DNA from 2 places in the Citrobacter sp. GW821-FHT02E08 genome. Region 1 is predicted to be linked to the other one. Evidence: predicted binding sites of a transcription regulator. Region 1 holds the regulator's gene; the other holds the start of a gene.
The links. Region 1 encodes LexA, which represses DNA repair genes until DNA is damaged. Its sites were predicted from a motif close to TNCTGTATGTACATACAGNA; they were not measured.
Positions count from the first base shown of each region.

Region 2: sulA (SOS-induced cell division inhibitor SulA) is a predicted target of LexA. The motif match lies at 2,968-2,987, and genes of this name have one in related genera.

Region 1 covers NZ_JBWKVL010000012.1:37,168-44,737, reverse strand. The annotation lists gene AC07UY_RS15525 (quinone oxidoreductase) at 1-686, shown strand, start outside; gene pspG (envelope stress response protein PspG) at 861-1,103, opposite strand; gene dusA (tRNA dihydrouridine(20/20a) synthase DusA) at 1,237-2,232, opposite strand; gene AC07UY_RS15510 (cupin domain-containing protein) at 2,384-2,872, opposite strand; gene zur (zinc uptake transcriptional repressor Zur) at 2,987-3,502, shown strand; gene AC07UY_RS15500 (CsbD family protein) at 3,569-3,778, opposite strand; gene dinF (MATE family efflux transporter DinF) at 3,909-5,234, opposite strand; gene lexA (transcriptional repressor LexA) at 5,302-5,910, opposite strand; gene AC07UY_RS15485 (diacylglycerol kinase) at 6,020-6,388, opposite strand; gene plsB (glycerol-3-phosphate 1-O-acyltransferase PlsB) at 6,554-7,570, shown strand, end outside.
Region 2 covers NZ_JBWKVL010000006.1:14,162-21,731, forward strand. The annotation lists gene AC07UY_RS10035 (YccF domain-containing protein) at 1-27, shown strand, start outside; gene yccS (YccS family putative transporter) at 46-2,199, shown strand; gene AC07UY_RS10045 (TfoX/Sxy family DNA transformation protein) at 2,177-2,791, opposite strand; gene sulA (SOS-induced cell division inhibitor SulA) at 3,009-3,518, shown strand; gene ompA (porin OmpA) at 3,873-4,913, shown strand; gene matP (macrodomain Ter protein MatP) at 4,999-5,451, opposite strand; gene AC07UY_RS10065 (AAA family ATPase) at 5,637-7,397, shown strand; gene fabA (bifunctional 3-hydroxydecanoyl-ACP dehydratase/trans-2-decenoyl-ACP isomerase) at 7,466-7,570, shown strand, end outside.

The DNA of each region.
Region 1 (7,570 bases):
ATGTCCCTGCCGATAAAGCCGCCATTTTACCGAACGCTATCTCTTTCGAGCAGGCGGCGGCCTCTTTCCTCAAAGGCTTAACCGTCTTTTATCTGCTGCGCAAAACCTATGAAATCAAACCCGATGAGCCTTTTTTATTTCATGCTGCCGCAGGCGGCGTAGGGCTGATTGCCTGTCAGTGGGCGAAAGCGCTGGGCGCTAAACTTATCGGTACGGTTGGCAACGCGCAAAAAGCGCAACGGGCTTTGCAGGCGGGAGCCTGGCAGGTGATCAACTACCGTGAAGAAAACATTGTCGATCGGGTCAAAGAGATCACCGGCGGCAAAAAAGTGCAGGTCGTTTACGACTCAGTTGGCAAAGATACATGGGAAGCTTCGCTGGATTGTCTGCAACGTCGTGGACTGATGGTCAGTTTTGGCAACGCGTCAGGACCGGTCACCGGTGTGAACTTAGGTATCCTGAATCAGAAAGGCTCGCTGTATACGACCCGCCCTTCTCTGCAAGGGTATATCACCAATCGTGATGAACTCACTGAGGCCAGTAATGAACTGTTCTCGCTGATTGCCAGCGGCGTTATTAAGGTCGATGTGGCAGAGGATCAGAAGTATGCGCTGAAAGATGCACAGCGCGCGCATCAGGCGCTGGAGAGCAGAACGACGCAGGGTTCGAGCCTGCTAATTCCATAATGGTGTAGAAAGAAATTGGGCTTCCACATGGGAAGCCCTTTCTTTTTTTAGTTCGGCTGTATGTAGGGTACAGCTCGATGAATTCGTTAGACGCGCAATAGTGACAGATTTGATAATCAATTCCTAATGGGTTCTAAGAGCAAAGTTTCAGGTTGTGACCCATCCCTCACATCTTTAGTAACGCCAACGGTTATTGCGCTGATATTGTGGGATTTTCGGTGCTTTTATCGCCTTAATGACCCACACTACCGCAATGGCCAGTAACAGCCAGGGCAGCAGTTTAAACATCAGCGTAAACAGTCCCCCCAAAAACATCACCACCGTCGCCACGACCAACGCGGCGAGAACGCCCAACAGGGAAACCCCCGTCGCCATCAACATGATGAAAAATCCAATGACAAACAGTAGTTCCAGCATGATGCTCTCCCCTAATGAAAACTGCACAGATCATTACAAGAAACATGCCAAAAAGTAACACGTTGATTTTAAATAAAAACGCCCCGCAACATTGTGCAGGGCGTGGTGAATTTGACCAGGTTTTAGTGAAAAATTAACGCTTATCCGCCACTAGCTTCAGCGCGTGCTCCAGCACGTTGATATCGGCACCGGCTTTATGGGCATTTTCGCTCAGGTAGCGACGCCACTGACGCGCACCGGGAATGCCCTGGAACAGACCCAGCATGTGACGGGTGATATGGCCCAGGTAGGTGCCGTTACTGAGTTCGTGTTCAATGTACGGGTACATCGCACGCACCACCGCCACCGGATCGGCATCGGCCGTCGTCGCACCAAAAATCTCACGGTCGACAGAAGCCAGAATACCCGGATTTTGGTAGGCTTCGCGCCCGACCATCACGCCGTCCATGTGCTGCAGATGCGCTTTCGCATCCTCCAGCGATTTAATGCCGCCGTTGATCGACATCGTCAGATGCGGAAAATCACGCTTCAATTGGTAGACACGCGGGTAATCCAGCGACGGGATCTCCCGGTTTTCTTTCGGGCTAAGGCCAGAAAGCCAGGCTTTGCGCGCGTGGATGATAAACATCTCGCACTCGCCTTGACCTGCAACCGTCGTGATGAAATCGCAGAGAAATTCGTAGCTGTCCTGATCGTCAATGCCGATACGGGTTTTGACCGTCACCGGAATCGACACCACATCACGCATAGCCTTCACGCAGTCCGCCACCAGTTGCGCATTGCCCATCAGACAGGCGCCGAACATGCCGTTTTGTACGCGGTCGGAAGGACAACCCACGTTGAGATTGATTTCATCATAACCGCGCTCTTGTGCCAGCTTCGCACACTGCGCCAGAGCCGCAGGGTCGCTACCGCCCAGTTGCAGCGCGATCGGATGCTCTTCGTCGCTGTACGCCAGATAATCGCCCTTGCCATGAATGATCGCACCGGTCGTGACCATTTCGGTATAGAGCAGCGTCTGGCGGGAGAGCAAGCGCAAGAAATAGCGGCAATGTCTGTCCGTCCAGTCGAGCATCGGCGCGATAGAAAAACGATGGGCAGGAAAAACGGGGGACGAAGTTTCTGGCATGGCGATTAATTAAGCATTCTGAAAAAGGGGCGCTACTATAGCATAAAGCAAAACCAGAGAGGCAAGACCGCACGCAGATGGCTGCATTGCGTGTGAGCCGGGCCGACGGCGCAGACCGTCCCAGCCCGATGCTCAACGACGAAGAACGGTACTATTTTCGCCCTGGTTTTCCGTCGTGCGGGCCAAAAAACTGCGGCGGATGGTCAACCCAGCGGTCTTCTCGTGTGGCGGCATACACCGGATTAATCGGGTAATAGATGCGATTGTGTTTTTTATTCGCCTCCCCGACGACAAGCAGGCGAACCTCTGCGCTGGTGTTATTGATAAAGGTGTGACACACCCCGGTTCCCGCCGGAAAACCAACGCTGTCTCCGGGTTCTAATTTCCACAGATAGCCGTTTATCCAGACTTCGGGATAACCTTCCAGCACATAAATGAACTCCTCTTCGTCGCTTTCCGCATGCGGATAGGAGGTACGGCGACCCGGCGGGAGGCGTTCATGGTGAATGCCAAGCCGACGCAGTCCGAGCGTTCGCGCCAGCGGCGCGCCGATGGAAAATAGCTCATCGCTATCAGGATAGGTAGAGTCATCAGCGCCTTCTGCGTCGCGCCAGTGACGAATGCAATCAGGTCTTTTCATTTTGGTTTTCCAGTGTGCAATGGGTCAGGTATAGCACACGGTGGGGGATCTCGGTGTTTTAAGAAGAACATGATAAAGTAAGGGATTAACGTTTCACGTACTCCGGGGTGCCAAATGGAAAAGACCACAACACAAGACCTATTGGCGCAAGCTGAGAAAATCTGTGCGCAGCGCAATGTGCGACTCACTCCTCAGCGCCTCGAAGTGTTGCGTTTGATGAGCCTGCAACAAGGGGCCATCAGCGCCTATGACCTGTTGGATCTGCTACGTGAAACAGAGCCGCAGGCCAAGCCGCCTACGGTGTATCGTGCGCTTGATTTTTTGCTCGAGCAAGGCTTTGTGCACAAGGTCGAATCCACCAATAGCTATGTGCTCTGCCATCTGTTCGATCAGCCAACCCACAGTTCAGCCATGTTCATTTGTGACCGGTGCGGCGTGGTAAAAGAAGAAAGCGCCGAGGGCGTGGAAGATATTATGCATACGCTGGCGGCAAAAATGGGTTTTGCCCTGCGTCATAACGTAATTGAAGCACACGGATTATGCCCGGCGTGCGTCGAAGTTGAAGCGTGTCGCCATCCAGAAGAGTGCCAGCACGATCATTCGATTCTGGTGAAGAAAAAACCGCGTTAAGCGGGTTGGGCGGCAAAACCGCCCAATGGACTGTACATCCTTGTACTTTCGGGTCACCGCGGCTGATTACCAGCGGTATTTATTACGCGTTTCCCAGTCGCTCACTTCCTTTTCCGCCTTGTCTCTGGCGTAACCGTAACGTTCCTGGACCTTACCGACCAACTGGTCGCGCTTACCTTCAATGACCGTCATATCATCATCGGTCAGCTTGCCCCATTGCTCTTTCACTTTCCCTTTGAACTGTTTCCAGTTACCGCTGACTTCGTCTTTATTCATCATCGAGTCCTCATGATTAGTGGTGATTAGCGATATTGCTTCGCCCAAATACACTACGTTTTCTGCTGGACGTGAGATTAATTGTAGTCAGTGATCCCATGTTCATTTTGATATTCGGAACTTTTAACCATCACGCTCGGGCAAACCAGGTTCCATGCCGCCAGTGACGTCGCCAGATCCAGGCCAACGAGAGTCCACGAAGCGCCAGAAAAACGGCTAACGCCAGCCACAGCCCATGATTACCGAGCCAGGGCAACGCACACAGCGTGAGGGCAAATCCCAGCGCCGCAACGGCCATACTGTTGCGCATTTCCGCCGCACGCGTCGCCCCGATAAACATGCCATCCAGCAAATAACACCAGACACCGATTAACGGCAACACCACCTGCCAGATAAGGTAGCGATCGGCCAAAAGTTGAATTTGCGGCAACGATGTTAGCAACGCGATGATCTGCTCGCCCGCCAGGGCATAAACGAGGGCAAACAGCAGCGCCACAATCCCTGACTGCCGACATGCAGCACGCCAGACATCCAGCAACTGGCTGCCGTCACGTGCGCCATACGCCTGCCCGGAATGCGCTTCGACAGCATAAGCAAATCCATCAAGGGCATAGGCGGTAAAGGTCAGCAGGGTCATCAGAACAGCGTTCACCGCAATGATGTCGCTGCCCAGTCGCGCCCCGAGAACCGTGATCGCACCAAAGCACAGTTGCAACAGCAACGAACGCAGCATGATATCCCGGTTAAGTGCCAGCAAACGGCGGAAATTCCCCCGCCAGGCCTGTTTCAGCATCGTGGATGACACGCCGCGCAGTGTAAGCACTTTGCGCACCATCATCAGCCCAAGCAACAACGTGGCATATTCTGCAATCACCGTCGCCAGCGCTGCGCCCTGCACGTTCATATGCAAACCCATCACCAGCCACAGATCGAGCACAATATTGAGAACGTTGCCGACAACCAGCAGGATCACCGGTGCGCGGGCATACTGAACGCCCAGCAGCCAGCCCAGCAGCACCAGGTTCGCCAGCGATGCCGGAGCGCTCAGCCAGCGGATCTCCAGAAAACGTCGCGCCTGCACCAACACCGCTTCATTTCCACCGACGATATGCAATGCAAGATCGATGACTGGCGTGCGGAACAACGCGATCAAAGCTCCCGCCCCCAACGCCAGAATCAGTGGCTGCACCAGCGCGCGTGCCAGCGCCTGGGGATTTTTGGCACCAAACGCCTGAGCCGTCAGCCCGGTGGTGCTCATGCGTAAGAAAAGCAACAGCATGAAGAGAAAGCTGGTTGCCGTTGCGCCCACGGCAACACCGCCCAGATAAACAGGGCTGTCCAGATGCCCGATGACCGCAGTATCCACCAGTCCCAGCAAAGGAACGGTGATATTGGAGAAAATCATCGGTAACGCGAGACGCCAGAGTGCTTTGTCGGAAGAGGTAAAGAAAGGCATGCAGGAAAGCCTGAGAAGGAGTTAAAACAAACAGTGGCGCGAGATGCGCCACTGTATCAAAACAATATTACAACCACTCACCGTTACGGATGACGCCGACTGCCAGCCCTTCAATCGTGAAGTTTTGCTCGCGCAGGTCAACCACAATCGGTTTGAATTCACTATTTTCTGGCAGAAGTTCGATTTTATTGCCCTGTTTTTTCAGGCGCTTAACCGTGACTTCATCGTCGATACGCGCCACCACGACCTGGCCGTTACGCACGTCCTGGGTTTTGTGTACCGCCAGCAAATCACCGTCCATAATCCCAATATCTTTCATCGACATACCGCTGACGCGCAGCAGGAAATCGGCATTAGGTTTAAACAGCGACGGGTCGACCTGATAGTGGCCTTCAATATGCTGCTGTGCCAGAAGGGGTTCCCCTGCCGCCACGCGACCTACTAAAGGCAGACCCTCTTCTTCTTCCACCAGCAGGCGGATACCGCGAGAGGCACCGGAGACAATTTCAATGACCCCTTTACGTGCCAGCGCTTTCAGGTGTTCTTCAGCCGCATTTGGGGAACGGAACCCCAAACGCTGCGCGATCTCCGCACGCGTCGGTGGCATACCTGTCTGGCTGATGTGATCCCGAATAAGATCGAACACCTCTTGCTGCCTGGCCGTTAACGCTTTCATTCCGCCCCCTGGGTGTATATACAGTTATGCTGTGAGTATATACAGTTAAAGGCGATTTTGGAACCACAAGCGGCACAAAAAACAAGAGATTTATCGGATTATGGAAGCCTTATCTAAAATGCGACCACAGCAGGATTCCCCAGGTGATCATCGCGACAAAGATCGACAGCAATACTGCCGCTGACCCCATATCTTTCGCCCGCCCGGAAAGCTCATGGTGTTCAGAGCCAACACGGTCAACCACCGCCTCAATCGCGCTGTTGAGGATTTCCACTATCATCACCAGCATGACAGAACCAATCAACAAAACACGCGTGATGGCATCCACATCCAGCCAGCAGGCAATCGCCACGCCCAACAGCACAGCAACACTTTCCTGACGAAATGCCGCTTCATGAATCCATGCAGCACGAAAACCTTTCCAGGAATAACCAGCAGCTTTAATAATTCGGGTGAGTCCAGTGGTATTATTAGCCATCAAAAGAACCTTTTTGCATTATCAGCGTCAATGACATTATATCGTTAACCCACAAAATTCGGGTTACAGCGGCGCGAAGTATGACGGGATACACCAGAAATTCGCTAGACTTTCTGATATCCTTGCAGCGCATTTGCATTATTAACCAGAGGCTTTACATCGTTTATGTCTGGCTGGCCACGAATTTACTACAAATTACTGAATTTACCATTAACCGTACTGGTAAAAAGCAAGTCTATTCCGGCGGAACCCGCTCCGGAATTGGGGCTCGATACATCTCGTCCCATTATGTACGTTTTACCGTACAACTCAAAAGCAGACTTGCTGACGCTGCGTGCCCAATGCCTGGCGCACGATCTCCCCGACCCGTTAGAGCCGCTGGAGATCGACGGAACTCTGCTGCCGCGTTATGTGTTTATTCACGGCGGCCCGCGCGTATTCACCTACTACACGCCGAAAGAAGAGTCGATCAAACTCTTTCACAATTACCTCGACCTTCACCGCAGTAATCCAGATCTGGATGTACAGATGGTGCCGGTATCGGTGATGTTCGGCCGCTCTCCGGGGCGTGAAAAGGGTGAGGTAAATCCCCCTCTGCGTATGCTGAATGGCGTACAGAAATTCTTTGCTGTTTCCTGGCTGGGGCGCGACAGTTTTGTCCGTTTCTCGCCTTCCGTTTCCTTACGACGGATGGCTGACGAGCACGGAACCGACAAAATTATTGCCCAAAAACTGGCGCGTGTGGCGCGAATGCATTTCGCCCGTCAGCGTCTGGCGGCGGTCGGTCCTCGTCTGCCTGCCCGACAGGATCTGTTTAACAAGTTGCTGGCGTCAAAAGCCATTGCGCGCGCGGTAGAAGACGAAGCGCGCAGCAAAAAAATCTCCCATGAAAAAGCGCAGCAGAACGCCATTGCGCTGATGGAAGAGATTGCCGCCAACTTCTCCTACGAGATGATTCGCCTGACTGACCGCATTCTGGGTTTCACCTGGAACCGACTGTATCAGGGGATCAATGTCCACAACGCAGAGCGTGTACGCCAGTTGGCGCACGATGGGCATGAAATCGTCTATGTGCCCTGCCACCGCAGCCATATGGACTATCTGTTGCTCTCGTACGTGCTCTATCATCAGGGGCTGGTGCCGCCGCATATCGCTGCCGGTATCAACCTGAACTTCTGGCCA
Region 2 (7,570 bases), on a different contig from region 1:
GCGAATGCGCGTCGCCGTTTTGAATAATCAGGACTGATGGCCTTTATGTTGAGTCCCTTGCTTAGGCGGTACACCTGGAACAGTACCTGGTTATATTATGTGCGTATTTTTATCGCGCTGTGTGGCACAACGGCCCTGCCCTGGTGGCTGGGCGATGTAAAACTGACCATACCCCTAACGCTGGGTATGGTGGCCGCTGCGTTGACCGATCTGGATGATCGCCTTGCAGGACGTCTGCGCAATCTGATCATCACCCTGATCTGTTTTTTCATCGCCTCCGCCTCCGTGGAATTGTTGTTTCCGTGGCCCTGGCTTTTCGCCATTGGCCTGACGTTATCGACCAGCGGATTTATTTTGCTCGGCGGTCTCGGTCAGCGCTACGCGACCATTGCTTTTGGCGCATTGCTGATCGCCATCTACACCATGCTTGGCGCATCGCTGTACGAGCAGTGGTACCAGCAACCACTGTTTCTGCTGGCTGGGGCTGTATGGTACAACCTGCTTACGCTGACCGGGCATCTGTTATTCCCTATCCGCCCGCTGCAGGATAATCTGGCGCGCAGCTATGAGCAGCTCGCACATTATCTGGAATTAAAATCCCGGTTATATGATCCGGATATTGAAGATGAGAGCCAGGCACCTTTGTACGATTTAGCGCTGGCCAACGGGCAACTGATGGCGACGCTGAACCAGACTAAAATCTCTCTGCTCACTCGTCTGCGTGGCGACCGTGGGCAACGCGGTACGCGCCGCACGCTGCACTACTATTTTGTTGCGCAGGATATTCATGAACGGGCCAGTTCATCGCATATCCAGTATCAAACGTTACGCGATCATTTCCGCCACAGCGACGTGATGTTCCGCTTTCAGCGTCTGATGTCGATGCAAGGGCAAGCCTGTATGCATCTGTCGCGCTGCCTTTTACTGCGCACGCAATATCAACATGATCCGCATTTTGAACGTGCATTCACGCACCTTGACGCGGCGCTCGAACGCATGCGGGCTGGCGGCGCTTCAGCAGACTTACTGAAAACGCTGGGATTTTTACTCGCAAACTTACGCGCAATAGATGCGCAACTGGCCACGATTGAATCTGAGCAAGCGCAGGCGATGCCTCGCAATGAATCAGAGAATCAGTTGGCAGACGATAGCCCGCACGGATTCAGCGATACCTGGCTACGGTTCAGCCGCAATTTCACGCCAGATTCCGCCCTGTTTCGTCACGCAGTAAGAATGTCGTTGGTTCTCTGCCTGGGTTATGCCTTGATTCAAATAACCGGAATGGATCACGGTTACTGGATCCTGCTTACCAGTCTGTTTGTGTGCCAGCCAAACTATAACGCCACCCGACATCGTCTGGCGTTGAGGATTATCGGCACGTTGGTGGGTGTCGCCATTGGTTTGCCGATATTGTGGTTCGTTCCCTCCCTCGAAGGGCAATTGATCCTGCTGGTAATTACAGGCGTGCTGTTTTTCGCATTTCGCAATGTGCAGTATGCCCATGCCACGATGTTCATTACCTTACTGGTGTTGCTGTGCTTTAACTTGCTGGGAGAAGGTTTTGAGGTCGCTCTGCCGCGCGTCATTGATACTCTCATTGGCTGTGCCATCGCGTGGGCTGCCGTCAGTTTCATCTGGCCAGACTGGCGTTTTCGCAACCTTCCGCGTGTTCTGGAACGCGCGACAGATGCAAACTGCCGCTACCTGGATGCAATCCTCGAACAATATCACCAGGGTCGTGATAATCGACTGGCCTACCGTATTGCCCGCCGGGATGCACACAATCGCGATGCAGAGCTGGCATCGGTGGTGTCCAATATGTCGAGCGAGCCCGATGTCACCGCAGAAACGCGTGAGGCCGCGTTTCGGTTACTCTGCCTCAACCATACTTTTACCAGCTACATTTCCGCGTTAGGCGCTCACCGTGAGCAGTTAACCAATCAGGAAGTTCTGACCCTGCTGGACGATGCGGTATGCTATGTCGATGATGCGCTTCATCATCAGCCCGCAGACGAACAACGGGTACATCAGGCGCTGGAGGGGCTAAAACAGCGGATTCAGCATCTGGAACCTCTCCCGGACAGCAAAGAACCGCTTGTCGTGCAGCAGATTGGCTTGCTGATCGCGTTGCTCCCTGAGATCGGTCGTCTGCAACGACAGATTACGCAACTGCCGTCTAATACCCCTGTTCTGTCATAAGTGTCTGAACCCAATCTGCAAGCTCCTGGCGGCGCGCCGCCGGGAGCGCGGCTTCATGTACCCCGAGAATCGCCCCTTCAAGGGAATAGAGAATTTTCACCGTCAGGGATTTATTAAGATGACGAAGCCTTAGCCAACTCATTTTCGCCCCCAGATTCCGTAATGTGCTCTCATCTTTAATCCCCGCTTCGTTCAGGAGGATCTCCAGATGAAAGGTCATATTCGGTAAATCCTTCAGACGATGTTGCGAAAAACGGGAATGTTTTTCCTTTACCGCCGCATCCAGCGAATACTGCGACAAGCACACCAGTTGCTGCTGGTCGCACCACAAGCTTTCATCCACCCGATAATAGTGGAGCATTACCTGACGTCCGCGCTTCATAAACGTCAGCCAGACAGGTGGATGTTTCACACAGTACTGTACGCTTTGCTCGCAGGCACGAAGGTATAACTCACCATTAGCAACCATCGCAAAGACAGTATCCCCAATACTCAAACTGTAACTGCCAAACAGCGAGCGGTAGCCAATCGTGCCCAGTGAAGCCAGGTATTCTTGAGATTTATAGATTCGACTATAAGAATGTGCTCTCATAAAAATCCTTTTTAAATCATAAGCTAAATAAATAAATTGCAGTAACAACTCCGTTAATGACGAAAATAGGCAACTTATTCTAAAGGGGCAAGATGAATTTTGTTTTTACTGCGACGACGAATAAAAATTGCGAGTCTGTTTCCGAAAATAAGGTTGATCTTTATTGGTCACAGGGTTACTGTATATCCATACAGTAACTCACAGGGCTGGATTGATTATGTACACATCAGGTTATGCAAATCGTTCTTCGGCGCTCTCTTCCACTTCCGGTCGAATTGCGCGTGTCTCTTCGGAGAACTCCACCGCAGGGCTTATCAGTGAAGTGGTCTACCGCGAAGACCAGCCCATGATGACCCAATTACTCCTTTTGCCCCTGCTGCAACAATTAGGGCAGCAATCGCGCTGGCAGCTCTGGCTGACGCCACAGCAAAAACTCAGCCGTGAATGGGTGCAGTCAGCAGGACTTCCCCTCACTAAGGTGATGCAAATAAACCAGCTTTCTCCGTGCCATACTTTAGAATCAATGATTCGGGCATTGCGCACAGGAAATTACAGTGTCGTGATCGGTTGGTTGTCGGATGAATTGACCGAAGAAGAGCATACGCAACTGGTAAAAGCTGCCGATGAGGGAAATGCAATGGGATTTATTATGCGTCCGGTACGAGCCCACTCCTTAGCCACGAGACAGCATTCCGGACTAAAAATTCACTCTAATTTGTATCATTGAGTAAAATTAGGATTAATCCTGGATTTTTTTTTCATGCTTTACCGGTGTATTGAAGCCTAAGGCTTTTTTGGTGCGAACGCTTGCCAGAAGCGGTTTCAGCGATTTTTGCAGCTCAATTTCTCATCTCTAAATGTTAAATAATGTGTATACAAGCCTTTTTTTTTTATATGCCTGACGGAGTTCACACTTGTAAGTTTTCCACTACGTTGTAGACTTTACATCGCCAGGGGTGTTCGGCCTAAGCCGCAGATTCGGTAGAGTAACTATTGAGCAGGTCCCCCGGTGAAGGATTTAACCGTGTTATCTCGTTGGAGATATTCATGGCATATTTTGGATGATAACGAGGCGCAAAAAATGAAAAAGACAGCTATCGCGATTGCAGTGGCACTGGCTGGTTTCGCTACCGTAGCGCAGGCCGCTCCGAAAGATAACACCTGGTATACCGGTGCTAAACTGGGCTGGTCTCAGTTCCATGACATTGGCAACAACCAAATCAACAACAACGGTTCAACTGAAGAAAGCCAGCTGGGCGCAGGCGCGTTCGGTGGTTATCAGGTTAACCCGTACGTTGGTTTCGAAATGGGTTACGACTGGTTAGGTCGTATGCCGTACAAAGGCAACACTCAGACCGGCGCTTTCAAAGCTCAGGGCGTTCAGCTGACCGCTAAACTGGGTTACCCAATCACTGACGATCTGGACATCTACACTCGTCTGGGTGGTATGGTTTGGCGTGCAGACGCTAAAAACAACACTGGCTTCAAAGACCACGACACTGGCGTATCCCCAGTATTCGCAGGTGGTGTTGAGTATGCAATTACTCCTGAAATCGCTACCCGTCTGGAATACCAGTGGACCAACAACATCGGTGACGCTAACACCGTTGGTGGTCGTCCGGACAACGGCCTGCTGAGCGTAGGTGTTTCCTACCGTTTCGGCCAGGGTGAACCGGCTCCAGTTGTAGCTCCGGCTCCGGCTCCAGAAGTACAGACCAAGCACTTCACTCTGAAGTCTGACGTTCTGTTCAACTTCAACAAAGCAACTCTGAAACCAGAAGGCCAGCAGGCTCTGGATCAGATGTACAGCCAGCTGAGCAACCTGGATCCGAAAGACGGTTCCGTTGTTGTTCTGGGCTTCACTGACCGCATCGGTTCTGACGCTTACAACCAGGGTCTGTCCGAGAAACGTGCTCAGTCCGTTGTTGATTACCTGATCTCTAAAGGTATTCCTTCTGACAAAATCTCTGCACGTGGCATGGGCGAATCCAACCCGGTTACTGGCAACACCTGTGACAACGTGAAAGCTCGCGCTGCACTGATCGACTGCCTGGCTCCGGATCGTCGTGTTGAGATCGAAGTTAAAGGTATCAAAGACGTTGTAACTCAGCCTCAGGCTTAAGTTTCCGTCTAATAAAAAACCCCGCTTGCGGGGTTTTTTTTTGCCATGCCACTGTGTACTCAGAACATGCTGGCAGAGCCATACGCTATTCTTTACCCAATAAGGCCTGCAGATCCTGCTTCAGCGTAGACATCTGACTGGCGTACTTCTCTTTATGTTCCGCATCCTCAATCAATTGCACTATCGTTTCTGAAAGCGTTTTGCCACGGCGCTGCGCAAGTCCAGCCAGGCGTTGCCAGACGATAAATTCTAAATCGATCGATTTCTTACGCGTATGCTGATGCTCAGCATTAAAGTGTCGTTTGCGTCGTGCCCGTATCGTCTGTTTCATCCGATTTAGCAGCGCAGGGTTCATATGCTCGTCAATCCAGGTATTGACCCGAACCGGCTCATTCTCGAGGGTTAGCAACAAATCGACGGCCTCTTTGGCTGCGCTGGCCTCCACGTAACGGGTAATCAACTCCCCTTCGCGGTGCTTTTTCACCAGATACTTCCACTTCCAGCCGCTTTCAAGATTTTCAAGTTGTTGATATTTCATTGCGATCTCAATGTTACCGTGTAACTCTTATCAGAATATCAGCTTTTTAAGCATCTGAAGAAAAGAATATCCAGCCTGTGAACTGTCGCGCGTCATACTGCGTGTTTCCGTTCGCTTTCCACGTGTGCAGTGTTGCCGGTTACGGTATAATCGCGTTTTTCACAACAGACTAAAAAACCTCAACTTTGACCATTACGAAACTTGCATGGCGTGATCTGGTTCCTGATACCGACAGTTATCAGGAGATATTTGCACAGCCACACTTTACTGACGAAAACGACACCTTACTCAGTGATACTCAACCGCGATTGCAGTTTGGTCTGGAGCAACTTCTCCAGCCACGTGCGTCGTCATCTTTTATGCTGGCAAAGGCCCCGCAAGAGCTTGAGTATATCAACCTCCTGGCCGATGCAGTCCGAACGCTGCACACCGACGACGGTAAGTTGACCGGCGGTCATTACGAGATTTCAGGTCATCACATTCGTTTTCGCGAAGCAGAAAAAGCAGAAGACAATTTTGCGACGTTAACTCAGGTGGTCAGTGCCGACTGGGTTGAAGCCGAACAACTGTTTGGCTGCCTGCGTCAGTTTAACGGAGAAATCACCCTGCAACCCGGCCTGGTACATCAGGCTAATGGCGGCATTCTGGTTATTTCTCTGCGCACGCTGCTGGCCCAGCCCCTGTTATGGATGCGCCTGAAAGCCATCGTGAGCCGCGAAAGCTTTGACTGGGTCGCATTCGATGAGTCTCGCCCGCTGCCTGTTTCCGTGCCCTCTATGCCGCTTAAAATGAAAGTGGTACTGGTGGGTGACCGCGAGTCGTTAGCGGATTTCCAGGAAATGGAGCCGGAACTCGCAGAGCAGGCTATCTATAGCGAATTTGAAGACAACCTGCAGATCGTGGATGAAGAATCCATGACGCAGTGGTGCCAGTGGGTGACCCAGGTCGCCAGAAGCAATAATCTGCCTTACCCCGGCCCTGATGCGTGGCAGGTCCTGATTCGTGAAGCGGTGCGCTATACTGGCGAGCAGGACACCTTGCCGCTCTGCCCGCTATGGATTGCTCGTCAGTTCAAAGACGTCGCCCCGCTGTGTGAAGGGGAGACCTGCAACGCAGAACAACTTCGTCTGATGCTCGCCCAGCGTGAATGGCGCGAGGGTTTCCTTGCCGAACGGATGCAGGATGAAATCCTCCAGGAACAGATCCTGATCGAAACCGAAGGCGAACGCATTGGTCAAATCAATGCGCTCTCGGTGATTGAGTTTCCTGGTCACCCTCGCGCATTTGGCGAACCGTCACGTATTAGCTGCGTGGTGCATATTGGCGATGGGGAATTCACTGACATTGAGCGAAAAGCGGAACTTGGCGGGAATATCCATGCCAAGGGAATGATGATCATGCAGGCTTTCCTGATGTCTGAGCTGCAGCTTGAGCAGCAGATCCCGTTTTCCGCCTCGCTGACCTTTGAACAGTCCTACAGCGAAGTCGATGGCGACAGCGCATCAATGGCTGAATTATGCGCGTTGATCAGTGCTCTGGCTGATGTTCCTGTTAATCAAAGTATCGCGATTACCGGTTCTGTCGATCAATTCGGTCGTGCACAACCGGTAGGCGGTTTAAACGAGAAGATTGAAGGCTTCTTTACTATTTGTCAGCAGCGAGAATTATCAGGCAAGCAAGGCGTGATTATTCCAGCGGCCAACGTCAGACATCTTAGTCTGCAACCTGCGCTGCTACAGGCCGTTGAAGAAGAGAAATTCAGTATCTGGGCGGTGGATGACGTGACAGACGCCCTGCCGCTTCTGTTAAATCTGGTGTGGGACGGTGAAGGTCAGACAACGCTGATGCAAACTATCCAGGAGCGTATTGCAGCAGCAACGCAACTGGAAGGTCGTCACCGTTTCCCCTGGCCGCTGCGTTGGCTGAATTGGTTTGTTCCGAACTGATCGGACTTGTTCAGCGTACACGTGTTAGCTATCCTGCGTGCTTCAATAAAATAAGGCTTACAGAGAACATGGTAGATAAACGCGAATCCTATACAAAAGAAGACCTTCTTGCCTCTGGTCGCGGTGAACTGTTTGGCGCTAAAGGCCCACAACTGCCAGCACCAAGCATGTTG